DNA from 2 places in the Paenibacillus sp. JT31N17 genome. Region 1 is predicted to be linked to the other one. Evidence: predicted binding sites of a transcription regulator. Region 1 holds the regulator's gene; the other holds the start of a gene.
The links. Region 1 encodes LexA, which represses DNA repair genes until DNA is damaged. Its sites were predicted from a motif close to CGAACATATGTTCG; they were not measured.

Region 1 (10,542 bases):
GGCGTTTGCGGCGCTCTGCGGGAAACATCTCCGCAAGCTCAGCTCCCAGCTGCTCATCAAGGATTCCCAGAGCCTTCAGCCCCCGAGTCCACGCTTCACGCCGGTAAGCGGGAGCCAGCTGCTGCAGCTTTCTGAACTCCTCCTGCTCGCCTTCAAGAAAATTCGCCCACAATCCCTCAAAGGGATTGATCCCGATCATTTTTGTAAAGGCATAGGTGTCATAAGATTCGTACAATGCCCGGGCTTCGCGACGGACAGCTTCCTCCAAATCCTGCAGGTTGACGCCAGTCTTATCCGCCGCCGCCTGACAAGTAGCTGCGAAAGCCTCGCTTACACTCCGGTCATCCCATAACAGCGTATCATCCAAATCAAATAGTACCGCTTTTTTTCCCATGACGAATTTCCCCACTCCAGTTCTTTATTTCTCCGCAAACGGAATATTGTTGGCTGCTGCAAAGGTCCGGAGCCGTTCGGTCATTTCATCCGTCGGATAACGGTTAAATAATCGCGAGAATACCCAGCTTCCGCCTTTGGGCTGCTCGATAATAACAGAGCCCTTCTGTACGCTGATTCCTTTGATTGAGCTTAAGTAAAGCGTGCGGTCACCGGTAAAGCGCCGCGATCGAACATAGTCTTTTCCGATCGCCAAATAAGGACGCCTCAATATAAACAGCAGCGCCAGAAAGATATAACAGCCGATCGTGATCCAGAACATGTTTCCGGAATCCTTGTAAGTGCCCTGTGCAATGCTGATCGAGGCGTAGACTGCCGTGAAAACCAGAAGAAAGGCGGGCATTAGAAGACTGCGCCCTTTATATGTATCAATCGGGCTGCTTGCTGTCTTGCTTGCCATCAGAGGCGCCATACCCTGCTTCTTGCGCTGTTTGTTAAGTTGACTCTGGTTCTTCTGAACCTTTCGTTCCCAGGATCTTGACAATTACGTTCCTCCTAAAAGTTTTGCGAAGCAAAACTTGCATCGTAAGCAATTTCTTGAATTTACACCTGTCTGCTGCGTGTATTTGTACCATTCCTGTCCCATCCATTCTCCTGAATGAATGACATGCATCAAATTAAATATGAGCAAGAATGTTAACAAGTTGGCCGAACGGATCGCGGACATAGAAACGACGTACGCCCCAAGGCTCATCAGTCGGACCATACTCGATCGTAAATCCGGCTGTGTTCATGCGTTCGAATGCAGCACCGACATCATCGACCTCAATGGACAAATTAGGCGTAGGCGTGTTGGAACCCACGTGCTGGGCGAAACTAATTTGAATGCCCATTTGCTCATCAGACCCATAGGTTCCAATCCATCCATGATCCATCAACAAATCGAGGCCGAGAACATCCTGGTAAAAGCTTTTGGCAGCTGCAATATTCCTGGTATCTATGTTGGCGACAATTCGTTTAACCTTCATTGCGCCCCCCAATCACAAGACTTTGTGCAAAACATTCTCATTCTCTTGAAAAAGAGTTAAAAAGGCCGGGCGAATTTGGCGATGAAACGATTCGGATACTCGGAAGGAAGCGAGCTAACTTCATCCAGCCGATTCCATATTTCACTTGGCATTGTCCAGCCCACAGCCCCCATATTTTCGGAGAACTGTTCCAATGTGCTGGCTCCGAAAATCGGCGATGTAATTCCTTTTCTTTGCAGCAGCCAGGCGAGTGCGATTTGTGCAGGTGTCTTGTCCAGTTCGTGAGCGGCTGCCTGGACGGCATCCAGAATGGCAAAGTTACGTTCCGTTGCGCGCAGACCCCATGAACTTTCTCCAACCTTTGACGTCAATCTTCCCGATGTAGGCTCTTCCCTGGAATAACGTCCCGTCAGAAATCCTCCACCAAGCGGAGCCCAGGGAATAACGCCGACATTCTCCTCTAGACAAAGCGACATCATTTCCCGATCCATCTCGCGGCTGACCAGACTATACTGCGGTTGAATGGAAATAAACCGGACATAGCGGTTGGCATCGCTAACAGCAAGGGATTTCATCAGCTGCCAGGCAAAAAAATTGGAGCATCCGATATAACGGACCTTGCCCGAAGTGACCAGATCGTCGAGAGCGCGAAGCGTCTCATCTATAGGAGTCACATGATCCCATACATGAACCTGATACAAATCGATATAGTCAGTCTGCAGACGCTGCAGGCTTTCTTCGACGCTTTGCATAATATGCTTGCGCGAGACGCCCGCCCCGTTGGGATGGTCAGCGGTATTCATCCGCACTTTTGTTGCCAGAACTACCTCTGAGCGAAAATCCTTGATCGCTTCGCCTACGATCTCCTCCGATCGGCCGGAAACATAGACATTCGCCGTATCCAGAAAATTGCCGCCCTGCTCCATAAACTGATGAATCATGCGAATGGAATCGCCTTGACTTGTTGTATTTCCAAAACTCATCGTCCCTAAACAAAGCTCCGAAACGGCAAGTCCACTGCGTCCAAGCAGCTTGATTTGCATCGTTATAACCCCACCCTGCTTATTATTTGGTGAAACCGGGCTAGCCGCAAGCAGTTTTAATGCTTGCCGCCGCTTTCTTCCTCATCTTCCACAAATTTGATGGTTTCGATTTGATTCTTGAAATTTTGCTTGAAATTCTCCAGATATTTCTGACGCAGAGCATCGCGCTCGATTGTTTCCTCCGGAGTTAATCCGACAGCTTTATTCTTTCGTGACAACTCATTAATCCTTGCAATAAGCTCTTCCAAACCGATACGCTCCTCTCATGATGCTGTAAACATTCACCCTTTACTTTGACATTTTTAATCCTCAATTGTCAAGAAAATACGACCTTTGTCCTGTAGATGGAAATAAAAAAAGCGGACTGCATCAGTCCGCTGGTATAATCAATGTTTGTCCGGCCATAAGTGTGCTGGAAGTCAGGTTGTTCCGTTCCTTCAAGTCATAAATGATTCGCCGGATATCTTCGCCTTCCTTACGCAGATCCCCTGCTATTTCCCAAAGTGTCTGGCCCTCACTGATCGAGATAACTTTCTCGCCCGCAGCGGGCTCCGCTGGATGCTCGCTCGTTGCACTTCCCTGCATTATAGAAAAACCAACGAATAAGAGGGAGAAAAACAATATTGCCGCTATCATCCGCATCACAAGCTTCTTTGGCCTACTTTTAGCTGATGCAGATTTCATGTAACCTTTATCAGCTTTATTCTCTGAATTCATAGAAGAGTAAGAAGATATTGTTATCATCATTTCCCAGCACCCCAAACGTTTGTTCTGTTTTCGATAAACCGATATTAACACGAACACCCGTTTGCAGTCAACTGTTTTCGGAACATTTGTTCCCCACAAAATACGAACTCTTGTTTCTCGAACTTATGTTTGTACGAACTCCGGTTCTGTGTTATAATTTGACACAAATGAACCTTTGGAGTGATTCTGGTGTCGAAACTATCGAACCGCCAACAGGCGATTCTGGAATTCATCAAGACGGAGGTGCGGGAGAAGGGATATCCCCCATCCGTCCGGGAAATCGGTGAAGCTGTAGGACTTGCTTCCAGTTCAACCGTACACGGACATTTGGACCGTCTGGAGAAGAAAGGCTTAATCCGCCGTGACCCGACGAAACCGAGAGCGATTGAGATATTAGATCAAGCGGACAATGAGATTCCTTTTCCAATCGCAATCACCAAAGTTCCCATTGTGGGCAAGGTTACTGCAGGGGTGCCAATTACAGCAACCGAGAACATTGAGGATTACTATCCTCTGCCTTCAAGCAAAGTCGGCGATCATAATGTCTTCATACTTAACGTAATGGGAGAGAGCATGATTGACGCAGGCATTCAGGACGGCGATTATGTCATTGTGCGGCAGCAGCAATCTGCTATCAACGGCGACATCGTGGTTGCAATGACGGAGGATGACGAAGCGACGGTGAAAACCTTTTATCGTGAACGTGATCATATCCGGCTGCAGCCTGAGAATCCGACAATGGAGCCGATTCGGCTTCGCAATGTAACGATTTTAGGTAAAGTTATCGGACTTTTCCGCGATATTCACTAAGTGACTTCTTATGAAGCAGAGACTGGCGTCGCCTTCAGGGCTTCGCCAGTCCTTTTTATTTTACATATTGGGTTTTATCGGATTACCTCAAAATACTCAAAAATACATTTAGACCGTCGTTGGCATGACCATTGTCTTTATTGGATGGAGTTTTCCCTTGTAGACAAACGACGCATCCCCGCTTTCTTCCGATACAACCAGTACAAGCGCATCTGTTATTTCGGTCAGTCCGATCGCGGCGCGATGCCGCATTCCAAATTTCTTGTCCACATCCGATGCATTGGATACAGGCAGGACATTGGCGGCGGAAATAATTTGATCCGACTTGATGAGAACGGCCCCGTCATGCAGCGGATTACCCGGATAAAAGATCGCCTCCAGCAGGGAATAGCTCAATTTGGCCACAAGGGCAACCCCGGAATGAATGATGGCATCCAGGTTATCATTTCTCTCGATGACAATCAAAGCCCCGTGCCGGCGCTCCATTAGGTTCTGAATGCATATGGAAAGATCCAAATAGTTGGATGTAAATGAGGATAAGTAACATTGCAGATAGAATGAAGCAGCCAAGGATTCAACTTCTTTAAAAGTTCTGCCAATATTATCAAAGTCACTCAGAAGACAGTGATTTTCAGCATCAATATTATCCAAAATACGTTGTGATTCATTGACAATAAGATGGATATGCTGTTTCAGCCGTTCCTTTAAAGGAGTCTCATCGCAATTACCCTGCCCCATTTCATACACCCCGCACACTTTAATTTTTTACCGCCCAAACCCGTCCATGGTACTTTAGTATTGACGAGAAGCTTCATTTTAATTATGACACTAAACGAACAAATACCCGCCAGCCGAAGCTCGCGGGGAATGAATACCAGTCAGGGGCAAGCTTATAAGTACCGGAGCCTTGGACTATTTCAACGCTTTGTCATAATCCTTCTCTTAAATTTATCAAGAGGCATTTTGGGGGCACTATGGGGGGCGCTATCCCGAGTGAGCTGTCATTTTTCAATATACCCCCAAAGAAAAAATCCCTCGACGCTAATAGCGCCAAGGGATTTCCGGTTTTAGTACAAAGTCAAATATTGATCGCGTTCCCACTGGTGAACCTGTGTGCGGTACATGTCCCACTCAATTTCTTTCAATTCGAAGAAATGAGCAAGTGCATGATCGCCAAGCGCGTCACAAATAATGTCATCACGCAGCATTTCATCGAGCGCTTCCTTAAGACTCTCAGGCAAGCTTTGAATACCTTCGTCGATACGCTCTTCCTCTGTCATAATGTAGACATTACGATCGGTTGGAGCAGGCAGCGGAAGTTTGTTTTTGATACCATCCAGACCGGCTCTGAGCATGACCGCCAGTGCCAGATAAGGGTTGGCAGCGGGATCCGGATTCCTCACTTCAATACGGGTGCTGAGACCTCGCGATGCCGGAATACGAATCATCGGACTGCGGTTGCTTGCGGACCATGCTACATAATTTGGCGCCTCGTAGCCTGGAACCAGCCGTTTGTAGGAATTGACTGTCGGGTTCGTGATAGCTGCGAATGCGCGGGCATGGCGGAGAACACCAGCCATGTAATAACGGGCATCCTGACTTAACCCGACTCTGTCGTTCTCGTCGTAGAACGCATTTTCCTTGCCTTTGAACAGGGATTGGTGGCAGTGCATTCCCGAACCATTTACGCCAAACAGCGGTTTAGGCATGAAGGAAGCATGCAATCCATGCTGACGGGCGATAGTCTTAACAACGAGTTTGAATGTTTGGATCTGGTCAGCCGCTTTAATGGCATTGGCATATTTGAAATCAATCTCATGCTGGCCCGGCGCGACTTCGTGATGGGATGCTTCAATTTCAAAGCCCATTTCTTCAAGCGTAAGTACGATCTCGCGGCGGCAGTTCTCGCCCAGATCCATCGGCGCAAGGTCGAAATATCCGCCCTGATCGTTTAATTCGGTGGTAGGCTCACCTTTGTCGTCGGTTTTGAACAGGAAGAACTCCGGCTCAGGCCCAACGTTCATTGCGGAATAGCCCAATTCTGCAGCCTCTTTCAGCGCCCGTTTCAGGATACCGCGGGGATCTCCTGCGAAAGGTGTTCCGTCAGGCATATAGATGTCGCAGATTAATCGGGCAATCCGATCTTCAGCAACCCAGGGGAAAATCACCCAAGTATCCAGATCGGGGTATAAGTACATATCGGATTCCTCAATACGGACATAACCTTCAATGGAGGAACCGTCAAACATCATTTTATTATCAAGGGCTTTTTCCAGTTGGCTTACAGGAATTTCCACGTTCTTGATCGTTCCCAGAAGATCGGTAAATTGCAGTCGGATAAATCGAACATTCTCTTCTTTGGTCGCACGCAGGATGTCCTCTCTGGTGTAGCTCACTCAATCATCTCCTCTTCGAATAGTAGTGCGTATTTTACTTTTTGTTATAGAATCGAGACAGTTGGCCTTGAATCATGGAGGCTTTGCCCGGTCTCTTCTCCAGCAGCTGCTGCTTCAGCAGACGATGCAGCTGTGCGTCTGACAATTCACGACGCTTCACCTCAGATTGCTCACTCAGGACAGTCGCTTCCTCCGATTCCTTGGAAACGGGATTCATGACCTGCTTGATACCGGCAATATTGACGCCCTTCTCAATGAGTGATTTGATTTCCAGCAGCCTTTCCACATCATTGAACGAAAATAACCGCTGGTTGCCTCCCGTACGCGCGGGAATAATCAGCTCATGCTGCTCGTAATAACGAATTTGCCGAGCAGTCAGATCGGTTAGTTTCATGACGATTCCGATTGGAAAAAGCGCCATATTTCTACGTATATCGTCAGCCATGTCACATCAACCTTCCAGTATCCGAGATATGCCCCTATTGTACCCCTCTCCCAAAAATCTGTCAAGATGTGTGAGGTTTAATTACAATTAACTCTCGTTCTGCAAGAGTCGACAAGGCCTTCAGAACACCGTATTTGACATGGGCATACGTAAGCCCGCCCTGCATGTAAGCAATGAATGGCTCACGAATCGGAGCATCTGCCGACAGCTCCAAGCTTCCCCCCTGCATGAATGTTCCCGCTGCCATAATGACGGGATATTCGTAGCCCGGCATGTCCCATGGCTCGGGAACTACATGGGAATCAACCGCAGCAGCGCGCTGAATCCCCTGGACGAATGCGATGAGCTGTTCCGTGTTTGTAAAACGCACCGCCTGAATGAGATCAGTGCGTCTCGCGTCCCAGGATGGATGGGTCTCAAAGCCGATACGCTCGAACATGGCAGCCGCAAACGCGCTGCCTCTCAATGCTTGTCCAACCAGATGCGGCGCTAGAAACAATCCCTGGAACATGGCGCGCAGCGTACCGAGCGTAGCGCCGACTTCCCCGCCGATTCCCGGCGCTGTCAACCGGTAAGCCGTTTTCTCGACCGCATCCTTCGTTCCGGCCACATAACCGCCTGTAGGAGCCAATCCGCCGCCCGGATTCTTGATCAGCGAGCCTGCAAGCAAATCCACTCCAACTTCCGTAGGCTCCAGTTCTTCCGTAAATTCTCCATAGCAGTTATCGACAAACACAAGAAGCTCCGGCTTAACCGCTTTTACCCGTTTCACCATCTCGGCTATTTCAGCAACCGTGAAGGAAGAACGCCATTCGTATCCGCGGGAGCGTTGAATCCCGATTACTTTGGTTTTTCCGGAAATGCTTGCGGTGACCCGTTCCCAATCAATGGAGCCATCTGCGGTCAAATCCACCTCCGAATACCGGATTCCAAAATCCTGAAGAGAGCCCGTCCCGTCTCCCGGTTTGCCGATCACCTTATGCAGCGTGTCATACGGTCTTCCCGTTATGTACAGCAGCTCATCACCCGGCCGCAGAAGCCCGAACAAGGCGCAGCTGATCGTATGCGTGCCTGAGACAAAATGCGGACGCACCAGCGCCGCCTCTGCTCCGAAAACATCGGCATACACCAGATCAAGCACTTCGCGTCCGCGGTCATTATAGCCATACCCTGTAGATCCATTGAAATGAAAGTCGCTGACGCGGTGTTTTTGAAAGGCCTTAATGACCTTCCATTGATTCCGCTCGGCAATTTTGTCCATCCTGCGAAACACAGGAGCAGCTTGGTCCTCGGCGGCATCCGCCCACTGCTCAAGTGTTCTCCAGTCCTTATTCTCCTCAACCAATTGTTTTGTCGCTCCCCTGATCATATCCGTGCTGTCAGGCTCTTGAAGAACCTCTATTGTTCGGAATAGGCTTCCAGCTTGTACCCGTGCACTTCATAATCCTGTTTATTTAATTCAACAGTCAGTCTGAGCAAATCGCCGTCCACTTCCTGCTTCGTAACTTCTCCGGTCCGGTAAGCTAAAGCGATCAGATCGCCGCGCTCCGCCGGAAGCACAAATGTCCGCGTGTCTCCCGTCATATTCTCCTGGATGGCTTCGCGCAAACGAAGCAGATCATCGGCAGAGAATGCGCTGATTTCCAGAGCATCCAGCCCCTTGGTGGGCAGCATCCCCAATTCATCGCGGTTGTATTTGTCAATTTTGTTGAAAATCGTCAGCTGCGGCTTACCAGCTGCACCCAGGTCCGTAAGGATCTTGTCCACCACAGCCATCTGTTCGTCCCGCATGGGGGATGAGCTGTCGACGACATGCAGCACAAGATCCGCCTCGAGCACCTCTTCAAGCGTGGCCCGGAAAGCCGCAATCAGGTCATGGGGCAAATTCTGAATAAAGCCGACAGTGTCGGTCAGCACTACTTCTTTGCCGCTTTGGAGCTCCAAGCTGCGCGAGGTCGGATCAAGCGTGGCAAACAACTGATCCTCCACATACACATCCGCCTTGGTCAATTCGCGAAGCAGCGTGGACTTTCCCGCATTGGTGTAGCCCACCAAGGCAACCTGCTGGACACCTGACTTGCGGCGGCGTTCCCGGTGCAGGTTGCGATGACGGACAAGCTCATCCAGCACAGACTTCAAATCATTGATTCGATCGCGGATATGCCGGCGGTCTGTCTCCAGCTTCGTTTCACCGGGACCTCTCGTGCCAATCCCCCCGCCCAGACGCGACAGATTCTTGCCTTGCCCGGATAAACGCGGCAGCAGATAGCTTAGCTGAGCAAGCTCCACCTGGATAATTCCCTCGCGGGTTTTGGCGCGCTGGGCGAAGATATCCAGAATCAGCTGGGTACGGTCAATGATTTTCAGATCAAGCGCCGCTTCCAGGTTTCTCACCTGCGCCCCGGACAGCTCCTGGTCAAAAATCACTGTAGTCGCGCCAAGCTCCTCCGCTACAGCCCTGAGCTCCTCCACTTTCCCTTTGCCGATAAACCACTTCGGGTCTCTTGTTTCCTTGTTCTGCGTCATGGTGGAGAGCACATCACTTCCAGCCGTCTCCGCCAGGCTCACAAGCTCCTGAAGGGACAGCTCGGGATCGGCATCCCCTCTCTTTACCTCGGAAGTAACCAGACTGACAAGTATGACGCGGTCGCGCAGCTCATTGTCTGTATCATATGTTGTTTGTCTCATATCAAGCGCCTACCCTTTCCGGCCTTTATTTCTGTTCCCATTTCAAGTCCTCGGGCCTGATAGCCATTAATTCCATTTTACTTGGCGAACCGCTCGGATACTGATTCAACAATCTCACCGCTTGATAACGAAAAGCCTTCTCGATCGAATTGCGGACATAACGGGCATTGCTGAACGAATACAGGGAAGCCGTCTTCTCCTGCATAAGGTGCTGACGCAGCTTGAAGAGCGATTGCGGCATCAAGGTATAGTCCCGCTGGGCGGCCATCAGCTCGGCGATTTGGATCAGCTGATCGATGGAATAATCAGGAAAATCAATTTGGATCGGAAAACGGGACGGCAGGCCTGGATTGGTCATCAGAAAATCCTCAATTTCCAGAGGGTAACCGGCCAGGATCAGCACAAACTGATTGCGGTGATCCTCCATGGCTTTGACAAGCGTATCGATGGCTTCCTTGCCAAAATCCTTTTCTCCGCCCCGGGCCAGACTGTACGCCTCGTCTACAAAAAGCACGCCGCCCAGAGCCTTCCGCACGAGATCACGCGTCTTTTGCGCCGTGTGGCCAATATATTCGCCAACCAGATCAGCCCGCTCCACTTCAATCAAATGTCCTTTTGTAAGCACGCCCATTTTGTTCATTAGTTTGGCTATGATGCGGGCAATGGTCGTTTTTCCCGTTCCGGGATTGCCTTTGAATATCATATGATAAACATGCGATCCCCCGGACAAGCCTACGTCAGAGCGCATTCTGCTGATTTGAAGCAGCGCAAAAATTTCATAAACCAGCAGCTTGACATTCTCAAGTCCCACCATTGGATCGAGCTCGCGTTGAATCTCGGCGTACGGGTCGTTGGCAGGAATAGCTTTAAGGGCAGATGCGGCAGGTTCCGTCTCCAGCGTCTGGGCGGAGCTTGCAGCCGCGTTAGGCTCCTGGCCGCGCAGCACGACATTGATTTGTCTTGAGGGCCTGGAAGCACCGGATTGCCCTGAA
Region 2 (10,542 bases), on a different contig from region 1:
GCCCTGCTCAGTTCCAGCTCTCCGATCTATAACACACTGTATGACGATAAATTGATTTCCGATTCCTTCGGTCATGAATATAACAGCAGCGAGGATTACGCATTCTCAGTGATCGGCGGAGAGACCCCAAACCCTGACGAGCTGCTTGTGCGGCTCAAATCAGCAATTGAAGCAGCCCGTGCAAGCGGTCTTCAGGAAAGTGCTTTCGAGCGGACACGCCGCAAAAAGATCGGTGGCTATCTCCGCATGCTGAATTCTCCCGAAGCGATTGCCGGAGAATTTACGCGTTATCGGTTCCGCGGCGCCGATTTGTTCAAGCTGGTGCCTATTTATGAGAGCATTACTTTAGAGGAAGTCAACGAACGGCTGCGTGAGCATTTCAACTGGGACCGCATGGCAGTTTCGATCGTGGCCAAAGCTCCACTTTGAAAACATTAAATGAGATGACGGTGCTCGTGACCGGGGGAAGCCGCGGGATTGGAGCGGCAGTGTCGCGTCGCTTTGCCAAGGAAGGCATGAATGTCGTGATCCATTACAATGAAGCTCATGAGGCGGCCAATGAAACAGCCAGAAGCTGCCTGCTTCTTGGTGCGGCTAATGTAACCACCGTCTCGGCTGATCTGCGTTCAAAGGAGAATTTGCTGCGGATGCAGGAGAAGCTGGATGCTCGAGGCATGATACCGGATATCCTCGTCAACAATGCTGGTATTTCCCATAATGGGATGCTTGCAGATGTGTCGGAGGAAGAATGGGACGACGTGATGGCGGTTAATTTAAAAGGGATGTTTTTATGTACCCAGCTTTTTATGCCCGCTATGGTAACCCAGCGTTTTGGGCGCATTATTAATGTGTCTTCGATTTGGGGGTTGTCGGGAGCGTCGTGCGAGGTGCTGTATTCCACAACCAAAGGCGGTATGAATGCATTTACGAAGGCGCTGGCCAAGGAGCTTGCGCCTTCCGGTGTGACCGTTAATGCAGTCGCTCCGGGCGCTGTCAATACAGTGATGCTCGATAACCTGGAGGCTGAGGAGATTTCGGCGCTGGAGATGGAAATCCCGGCGGGAAGACTTGGACAACCTGATGAAATTGCCTCTCTGGTCTATTTTCTGGCCCTGCCCGAATCGGCGTATATTACAGGGCAGATCATCAGTCCCAACGGCGGATGGCTCACTTGACCAACTTGGAATTAACTTAGAGTTCAAGGTGTCATATGGTGAATTTTCAAGGAATCGAAACTTTATGGCGGTTAAATTCGTCGTATAAGAAAGAACCTTTGCGCGCAAAATACGTTATGTTGCCGGATAACGGCTAACACGCAGAGGAGGCGTCAAACACATGTCAAACGTCCTTTCTAATTTCGACACATGGAAAAAGTTTTTGGCCGGTCGGGTGGAGCAGGGAAAGAAAATCGGTTTGAGCGAGGAATCCATTTCGGATCTTGCTTATGAAATCGGGGCTTTCCTTGGCGAGAAGGTCGACCCCAAGAATGAGCAGGAGCAGGCGCTCAAAGAAATTTGGGAAGTCGGCAATGAAGATGAACGCAAAACCATCGCCGGGCTGATGGTCAAGCTTGTACAAAGATCGTAAGCAGATTGCTTGCGGAAGAGCCTCCCTTAAAGGGGGCTTTTCTGCAATCTTTTATAGATGTGTTGCAGGAATATGGCGAATATTGTAGAATAATCTTTCTTGAACGGTTGAACTTATTTCCTCGAATGAGGTGTCAAATTTGGAAGTTAAACAATGGTATATGGAATATAAAATACATAAAAACCGACCGGGACTTTTGGGGGATATCGCTTCATTGCTTGGTATGCTGGAAGTCAATATTGTCACGATTAATGGGGTAGAAAATAGGACGCGAGGCATGCTGCTGCAGACGAATGATGAAGAGAAGATCGAAATTCTCGGCAGAATGCTGCAAAAGGTCGACAATATCACCGTGCTGAAGCTCAGAGAGCCTAAATTGGTTGATATATTGGCTGTACGTCATGGCCGATATATTGAACGTGATTCGGATGACCGCAAAACATTCCGCTTTACAAGAGACGAGCTGGGGCTGCTGGTGGATTTTCTGGGTGAAGTGTTCAAGCGTGACGGCAATCAAATCATCGGGCTTCGCGGCATGCCGCGGGTAGGCAAGACGGAGTCTATCATTGCGGGCAGTGTATGCTCCAATAAACGCTGGACATTCGTTTCTTCAACCTTGCTGCGTCAGACTGTCCGCAGCCAGTTGTCCGAGGAAGAAATGAATCCGAATAATATTTTTATTATCGATGGGATCGTCAGCACGGTGCGTTCCAATGAGAAACATCATGCTCTTCTTCAGGAAATCATGGCTATGCCTTCAACGAAGGTAATTGAACATCCGGATATGTTTATTAAAGAGTCGGAATATGATTACAGCGCTTTTGATTATATTATCGAACTGCGCAATACACCGGATGAAGAGATTTCATATGATCTCTTTACATCCGGATTTCATGAATTTTAAGAATAGGAGGTGTGGTCATGTCGGATTTGGGCGCTTTACTCCGCAAGGCGCGTGAGCAGCGCGGGCTGTCATTGGATGATATTCAGGATTTGACAAAGATTCGCAAGCATTACCTGGAAGCTATTGAAGAAGGAAACTATTCCGTATTGCCGGGTACATTCTACGTGCGCGCTTTTGTAAAAAATTATGCCGAAAATGTTGGTCTTGATGCTGAAGAAGTGCTGCGCTTGTATCAAAGGGAAATTCCATCGGCAGCTCCAGAGCAAATTGCCGAACCTGTACAGCGGCCGCGCCGCGCCCAAACCCAAGCCTCCGACCGCTGGAGCCGGTTTGGGTTCCGCGTTCTCATGTGGTCCTTTCTGCTGCTTATTGTTGTGGTTGTGTACATTTTCGCTATCAACCGACCCGGCGGGGACGGTACTGAATCTGTTGATCAAACAGGAATGACAGACAAAACCGAGCCGCCTGTTACGGGAGGCGTTGCCGATCCATCGGGGACGACCAACACGAACGAGCCGGATCAAACCACGAACCAGGGAAATGGTACAAATACGGGCACTGATGGTTCAACTCCCAATAACACTCCAGAAACACCTGACAAGATTGCGCTGACATTAGACCGCTCTTCCGGAAAAACCGATTATTTCTTCTACTCTCCGAGTGCAGGAACGCATACTGTGACTTTCAAGCTCACGGGAGGAAGCAGTTGGGTGGGAATTAATCAGAACAGCGTATCGGGCAAAAGCCTTTACCAGAAAACCCTTCAGGATGGAGAGACCGGCTCAGCTGAAGTCGAGGGTAAAATTTATATCAATATAGCCCATGCCAACATCGTCGAGGTGACGATTGACGGCGTTCTGATCGATGATAAGGATCAAACCGGATCTCACAAAATGCTGTTAACCCCTGCTGATGATTCCGGTGAAAACGGGCAATCGCAGGATATAGCAGAGGGAACACAGGATGGCAACCAGGAAAGTGAATAAATCAGATTAAAGACATCCAATCCTTGTGGACTTCCAGGATGGATGTCTTTTCTTATACATAAGGATCGGTTATAATACGGTTCAAGTAATAATTGGAAAAAGGAGCTGCTTACGAAAATGAGTTCGGAAAGTGCATTCGATATTGTTTCAAAGGTGGATATGCAGGAATTAACCAATGCGATCAACCAGGCAGAGAAAGAGATTGAGACCCGATTTGATTTTAAAGGAAGCAAAAGCAAAATTTCGCTTGAGAAAGAAGACATCATTCTTGTCTCCGACGATGAATACAAGCTAAAGAGCGTCATTGATATTTTGCAATCCAAAATGATCAAACGCGGCGTGCCCATCAAAAACATGGATTTTGGCAAAGTCGAATCCGCTTCCGCCTCTTCGGTCAGACAGCGGGTTAAATTGCGTCAGGGGATTGAGCAGGATATTTCAAAAAAAATCAATATCCTTATCCGGGATTCCAAGCTGAAGGTAAAAAGCCAGATACAGGGAGATCAAATCCGGGTTACCGGCAAAAGCCGCGATGATTTACAGGCTGTAATGGCGCTGCTCCGCGGTGCGGATTTGCAAATAGAATTGCAATTCACAAACTACCGATAACTTTTTTTGCTGTGAACGTGGATGAAGTCCTCTTTTAACGCCTGAGAGCGCGTAGGAAAGGACTTTTTCCTGTTTTGACACGCCTTGGGCCTTGTATTATACTTGTTGAGATAGCTTTTCGGAGGAATCTGGGGGATACATGATGACGGAACGAGTGAAAGTTGTAACATTAGGTTGTGAAAAGAATTTGGTCGATTCAGAGATTATGTCTGGATTAATCGATGAACGCGGTTATCAGCTTGTCGATCAGGCTGATGAAGCTACAGTAATTATTGTCAATACATGCGGATTTATTGACGCGGCCAAGGAAGAATCGGTTAATACGATTCTGGATATGGCGGAGTTCAAGCAGACGGGCCGGCTGAAGGCGCTTATTGTTTCCGGGTGTTTGACCCAGCGTTATAAGAAGCAGTTGATGGAAGAGATGCCGGAAATAGACGGCATCGTTGGAACGGGTGATTTTCATCACATAACCGATATCGTTGATGAGGCACTCCGCGGGAAGAGACCGGTCAAGGTAGGCAATCCTGCTTTTGACTATGACCAGAAGCTTCCTCGTCTGGTTACCACTCCCCGTTATACCGCTTATGTGAAAATCGCGGAAGGCTGCGATAATGCTTGCACATTCTGCTCGATACCGATTATGCGGGGCAAGTTCCGCAGCCGGTCTATCGAATCCATTGTAAACGAAGTTCAGATGCTTGCAGATCAAGGCGTGAAGGAAGTCAGCTTGATTGCACAGGATTCAACGAACTACGGAACGGATTTGTATGACAAATTCATGCTTCCGGAGCTTCTTAATCGTGTCAGCGAAGTGGAAGGCATAGCCTGGGTCCGGCTTCATTACGCCTATCCGGGATTTTTCACGGATGAGCTGATTGATACGATCGCTTCCAATTCAAAGGTTTGCAACTATATTGATATGCCGCTGCAGCATAGTGAAGATTCTATCCTGAAGCGGATGCGCAGACCTGGCCGGCAGCGTGATACACGGGAGCTCGTAGCCAAAATCCGCTCCAGAATTCCGGATGTCGCCCTGCGTACTTCAATTATCGTTGGTTTTCCAGGGGAAACCGAGGAAGACTTTAACCGTCTGTGCGATTTTGTCCGGGAAATGAAATTTGACCGGTTGGGTGTGTTCTCCTATTCAAGCGAGGAAGATACGCCTGCTGTCCGGCTTCCGGATCATGTGCCAAGCGAAGTGATCGAGTGGAGAGCCAATACCCTGATGGAAATCCAGCGGCAGGTATCCAAGGACATCAGCGGCAAATACGTTGGCAATGATATTGATGTACTTGTTGAGCGCTACGATGGCCGCAGCGACGTCTACGTGGGTCGTTCGCCTTATGATGCGCCGGAAATTGACGGTGAAGTTTTTATTTCCAACTGTACGGCTGGAATTGGCGAAATTCAAAGAGTGCGCATAACGCATGCCTATGAATTTGATATGTCCGGGGAGGGGCTATAATCGTGAATTTAGCCAACCGGATCACATTGATTCGCATATTTTTAGTCCCGATTATTATGTTTTTGCTGCTCATCAATGTGGATTTAAAGCCGCTTAGCTTTGATGACTTCTCGATAACCTGGAATCAGATCCTGGCTGCATTGATATTTATCGTTGCGGCCAGTACGGATGGACTAGACGGTTATATCGCACGCAAGAACAAAATCGTGACTAACCTGGGCAAGCTGCTTGATCCATTAGCCGATAAGCTCCTTGTGGCGGCGGTGCTTATTTCGCTTGTCGAAATGGATAAGCTGGATGCCTGGATTGCAATTGTGATCATAAGCCGCGAATTTGCGGTGACCGGGCTTCGCCAAATTGCGCTGCTGGAGGGCAAGGTGCTGGCGGCGAGTACGTGGGGCAAGTGGAAAACAGCCGTGCAAATTACGATGATCATCGATTTGCTGCTGAATAATTTTCCGTTTACGTTTCTCGATTTCCGATTCGATCTTATTTCAAGCTGGGCTGCTGCCCTTATTACGGTCTATTCGGGAATTGATTATTTCATCAAAAATAAAAATCTTATTCCGCTTACGGAGTAGGACAATTTGTTTGTAAAGCATCATTCTCTGTCATTATATGGGAATGGTGCTTTTCATTACCTAATGGAATGGAGCGGTTTATATGCGCGCTGAAATTATAGCAGTCGGAACGGAACTATTGCTGGGTCAAACGGTGAACACCAATGCCACATATATTTCAACAGGCCTTGCCGAGCTGGGAATCGATGTCTATTTTCAGACGGTAGTAGGGGATAATGCCGTCCGTATTGTGCAGGCGGTCGAGATTGCCCGCACCCGAGCCGATCTGATCGTATTTACGGGCGGACTTGGACCGACCCAGGATGACCTGACCAAGGACGCGCTTGCCGGTTACTTGAACCGCGGAATTTCGATTCATCAGCCGTCCATGGTGAAAATTGAGAATCTGTTCACTTCGCGCGGCATGCATATGGTGGAAAGCAACCGCAGACAGGCGAATCAGATTGAAGGCAGCGATCCGCTCGTGAATGACGCCGGTCTTGCTGTAGGCAACGCTTTGATTGTCGAGGGTACTCATTATGTGCTGCTGCCGGGGCCGCCCCGGGAAATGAAGCCGATGTTTGACGGTCCGGCCAAAGCCTGGCTGCGAAGCGTAATGGGCGAGGAGCGCAGGCTCTTCTCCCGTCTGCTGAAATTTGCCGGCATTGGAGAATCCAGTCTGGAGCAGGCGATTATTGATTTGATCGAGGTCCAGTCCGACCCTACAATTGCCCCGTATGCCAAAGAGGGCGAGGTAGCCATCCGACTTTCCACCAAAGCGCTTTCCTTGCATGAGGCGGATGCCAGACTGGATCAGGCGGAGCTGCAGATAAAGGAGCGTGTTGGCCAATATTTGTTTGCGAACGAGGATATTCCCCTCGAGGAAGCGGTCATACGCCTGCTTAGAGTAACGGGACGCAAATTTGCCAGTGCCGAAAGTCTTACAGGAGGGCTGCTGGCTGAGCTTGTGACCACCCTGCCGGGAAGCAGCGGCGAATTCGTCGGTGGCGTCGTTACCTACACCAACGAGATGAAGCAGAAGCTGCTGGGCATCCCGTTGTCCCAGCTGGAAGGAGCAGGCGCGCCTGGCGCCATATCTGAATCAACGGCAGCACTTATGGCGGAGCGGGTGCGCGATTTGACGGATTGCGACTTCGGCTTGTCCCTCACCGGGGTTGCAGGCCCGAGTGAAGCCGAAGGCAAGCCTGTCGGTCTGGTCTATTTTGGCATTGCCGAGCGCGGCAAACCGACAATTGTGCATAAGGCGCAGCTGAGCGGAACGCGCGATATTATAAGAGTGAGATCGGTGAAGTCGCTCCTGTACAGGTTCTGGCAGCTGCTGTCTGCCGAACAGCCAGGCAGATGATGATTTATGCTTGTCAGAATACGGAAAATGAAATATAATCGTCATTAGTTGACGGAAGAACCGTGGCGAAGATCACTTTGCCGCGGTTCTTTTTTTCATTCATCGGCCGATGAAAAAAATAAGAATATATGTTCGTAAAAACTATTGTCATTAGAGGAGAAACAAGGTATCATTACATTATAAATAATGAAGGATGTGAACGCGTTGTCAGATCGTCGCGCTGCGCTTGAAACGACATTACGTCAAATAGAGAAACAATTCGGGAAAGGCTCCGTCATGAAACTCGGGGAGTCGAATCATATGAAAGTGGAAACAGTATCCACTGGTTCCCTTGCCCTGGATATTGCTCTTGGTATCGGCGGCTTGCCCAAAGGCCGGATAATTGAAGTGTACGGACCGGAATCCTCCGGTAAGACGACAGTAGCTCTTCACGCTATTGCTGAGGTACAGCGTGTGGGTGGACAAGCCGCTTTCATCGATGCGGAGCATGCTCTTGATCCTCTGTATGCCAGCAAGCTTGGCGTTAATATCGATGAGTTGCTGCTCTCTCAGCCCGATACCGGAGAGCAGGGACTCGAAATCGCTGAGGCGCTTGTTCGCAGCGGCGCAGTGGATATTGTTGTTATTGACTCGGTTGCGGCACTTGTGCCCAAAGCTGAGATCGAGGGTGAAATGGGAGATTCCCATGTCGGCCTGCAGGCGCGATTGATGTCGCAAGCACTGCGTAAGCTGTCAGGCGCCATCAGCAAATCCAAGACCATCGCGATTTTCATCAATCAGCTGCGTGAGAAAATTGGCGTTATGTTTGGTAATCCAGAGACGACCCCTGGTGGACGCGCATTGAAATTCTACTCCACAATTCGACTTGATGTGCGCCGGATCGAATCCATCAAGCAGGGCAATGACATTGTCGGCAACCGGACCCGTATCAAGGTCGTTAAGAACAAAGTAGCCCCGCCCTTTAAACAGGCTGAGATTGATATCATGTATGGCGAAGGCATCTCCAAGGAAGGCAGCATTGTCGATATCGGCGTTGAGATGGATATTGTACAGAAGAGCGGAGCCTGGTTCTCGTATAACGGAGAACGTTTGGGACAAGGCCGGGAGAATGCCAAGCAGTTCCTGAAGGATCACCCTGATACTTCAACTGTAATCGAGAATCAAATTCGGGAAGCAAGCCATTTGTCAGCCGCCGCGCTCACAGCTTCTGCCGTGGATGATGAGGACGAAGACGAGTTGGATCTTGATCTCGAGTTGGAATAACTATTTACCCTTGGCTGTGAATAGATTCGGAAGAGCACCTTCGCGGGTGCTTTTCTGCATGATATAGAACATGAACTTATTTATTTGATGCCATTCATTTTAGGGAGAAGCTCAAGGGAAATGGCAGGGAAGGAGCAGCCATAAGATGAAGGATGATGAACGGATGCAAGATGAGCAAGAAGAGCAGGAAGAACAAACCGAGGCAGGTATGATGCTTATAACCGCTATTGAACAGGAACGCAAGGACAAGCGGCGTTACCATTTGTATATGGATGGCAATGATGAGCCCTTTACCTCTGTTCACGAAGATTTAATTGTCACGCACAGGCTTTTGAAGGGGAGGCAGATTGATCCGCATGAGCTGAAGCAGATTGTGGAGAAGGACAATGATCATCGCGCTTATATTTTGGGATTGATTTATCTGGGGCCAAGGCCCCGCACCGAGAAGGAAATCTCGCGTTATCTCTCAGGCAAAGGGCTTGATGAATCCGCAATTGGCAAAGCTCTGGCGAGATTGCAGGGCGAGAGGCTGGTCGATGATATCTCTTATGCCAATCAGTTTGCCGAGCAGCGAATGCGAAGCCAATTAAAGGGAAGACGACTGCTGCAGCAGGAGCTGACGCATCGCGGCATAGCCAGCGGCACAGCTAAGGAGGCCGCTCAGGGACTCGATTCGCAGATGGAGACCGAGGTTGCAATACGCGCAGCCAAGAAGAAATGGCCTTATGTGAAAGGGGAATTCCGGGACCGAAAACGGAAACTGATGGCATTTCTGCTGCGCAGAGGATTCCCGAGCGCGGTGGTTAAACAGGCCGTTAACGAGGCAAGCCGGTCCGGTGAAGACGACGAAAACGGGCATACCCTTGACAATTGATTTTCACAAAAGATAAAATGAGTGTGTATTCCTTCTTCCAGAGTCGATTTTTCTTCCAAAAATTGATTCGAAACGATTTATTTCGTCAAAATGCTATGTATGGATCGGGTTAAAAACCGGCTGGAAAAACAAAATAGTCCCAAGCGTTTGCTTTGGTGAGCAACGAGGAGGTGAGAAGATGCCAGATTGGATTTGGATCCTGATCGCTCTCGTTGTTGGTGTGATTTTCTTTGGTATCGGGTATTTTATTCGAAAGTCAATCGCCGAGGCCAAGATTTCTAGCGCCGAGCAAGCCGCAAGTCAGATCGTTGACAGTGCGCGTAAAGAAGCAGAAGCGCTCAAGAAAGAAACAGTGGTCGAAGCGAAAGACGAAGTCCACAAGCTCCGTACCGAGGCAGAGAGAGATATTCGCGAACGTCGCAATGAGGTACAGCGTCTTGAAAGACGGCTTGTTCAAAAGGAAGAGTCGTTGGATAAAAAGATAGAAACGCTGGAGCGCAAAGAAGAACAAGTAGCCAACAAAGAGAAACGGATCGAGGAGACGCAAGAACAGATCGATTCTCTCTACAAGCAGCAGCTTAGTGAGCTTGAGCGTATTTCGAACTTGACGATGGATGAGGCCAAACAGATCATCCTGAACAATGTCGAATTGGAAGTCCGTCATGAAACAGCGCAAATGATTAAAGAAATTGAACAACAAGCAAAAGAGGAAGCCGATAAGAAAGCCCGCAATATCATTTCGCTTGCGATTCAACGCTGCGCAGCAGATCATGTGGCGGAAACAACCGTATCTGTCGTTACCCTGCCTAATGAAGAAATGAAAGGCCGCATTATCGGGCGTGAAGGCCGCAATATTCGTGCCCTGGAAACGTTGACCGGTATCGATCTCATAATTGACGATACACCGGAAGCGGTCATCTTGTCC

Region 2: the regulator LexA is predicted to act here: its motif matches at 7,602-7,615, upstream of recA (recombinase RecA).

What each region holds. Positions count from the first base shown of each region.
Region 1 covers NZ_JBWDNP010000010.1:139,972-150,513, reverse strand. The annotation lists gene AC0YOB_RS26220 (HAD family hydrolase) at 1-394, opposite strand, end outside; gene AC0YOB_RS26215 (hypothetical protein) at 419-937, opposite strand; gene AC0YOB_RS26210 (VOC family protein) at 1,071-1,421, opposite strand; gene AC0YOB_RS26205 (aldo/keto reductase) at 1,478-2,464, opposite strand; gene AC0YOB_RS26200 (DUF896 domain-containing protein) at 2,521-2,712, opposite strand; gene AC0YOB_RS26195 (LysM peptidoglycan-binding domain-containing protein) at 2,834-3,211, opposite strand; gene lexA (transcriptional repressor LexA) at 3,401-4,021, shown strand; gene cdaS (sporulation-specific diadenylate cyclase CdaS) at 4,130-4,759, opposite strand; gene glnA (type I glutamate--ammonia ligase) at 5,089-6,417, opposite strand; gene AC0YOB_RS26175 (MerR family transcriptional regulator) at 6,452-6,862, opposite strand; gene AC0YOB_RS26170 (methionine gamma-lyase family protein) at 6,924-8,231, opposite strand; gene hflX (GTPase HflX) at 8,261-9,550, opposite strand; gene AC0YOB_RS26160 (AAA family ATPase) at 9,576-10,542, opposite strand, start outside.
Region 2 covers NZ_JBWDNP010000003.1:598,872-609,413, forward strand. The annotation lists gene yfmH (EF-P 5-aminopentanol modification-associated protein YfmH) at 1-429, shown strand, start outside; gene ymfI (elongation factor P 5-aminopentanone reductase) at 444-1,175, shown strand; gene AC0YOB_RS14615 (DUF3243 family protein) at 1,336-1,587, shown strand; gene AC0YOB_RS14620 (DUF3388 domain-containing protein) at 1,727-2,491, shown strand; gene AC0YOB_RS14625 (RodZ domain-containing protein) at 2,509-3,477, shown strand; gene AC0YOB_RS14630 (YajQ family cyclic di-GMP-binding protein) at 3,595-4,086, shown strand; gene rimO (30S ribosomal protein S12 methylthiotransferase RimO) at 4,229-5,554, shown strand; gene pgsA (CDP-diacylglycerol--glycerol-3-phosphate 3-phosphatidyltransferase) at 5,557-6,135, shown strand; gene AC0YOB_RS14645 (competence/damage-inducible protein A) at 6,218-7,480, shown strand; gene recA (recombinase RecA) at 7,685-8,743, shown strand; gene AC0YOB_RS14655 (RecX family transcriptional regulator) at 8,889-9,617, shown strand; gene rny (ribonuclease Y) at 9,796-10,542, shown strand, end outside.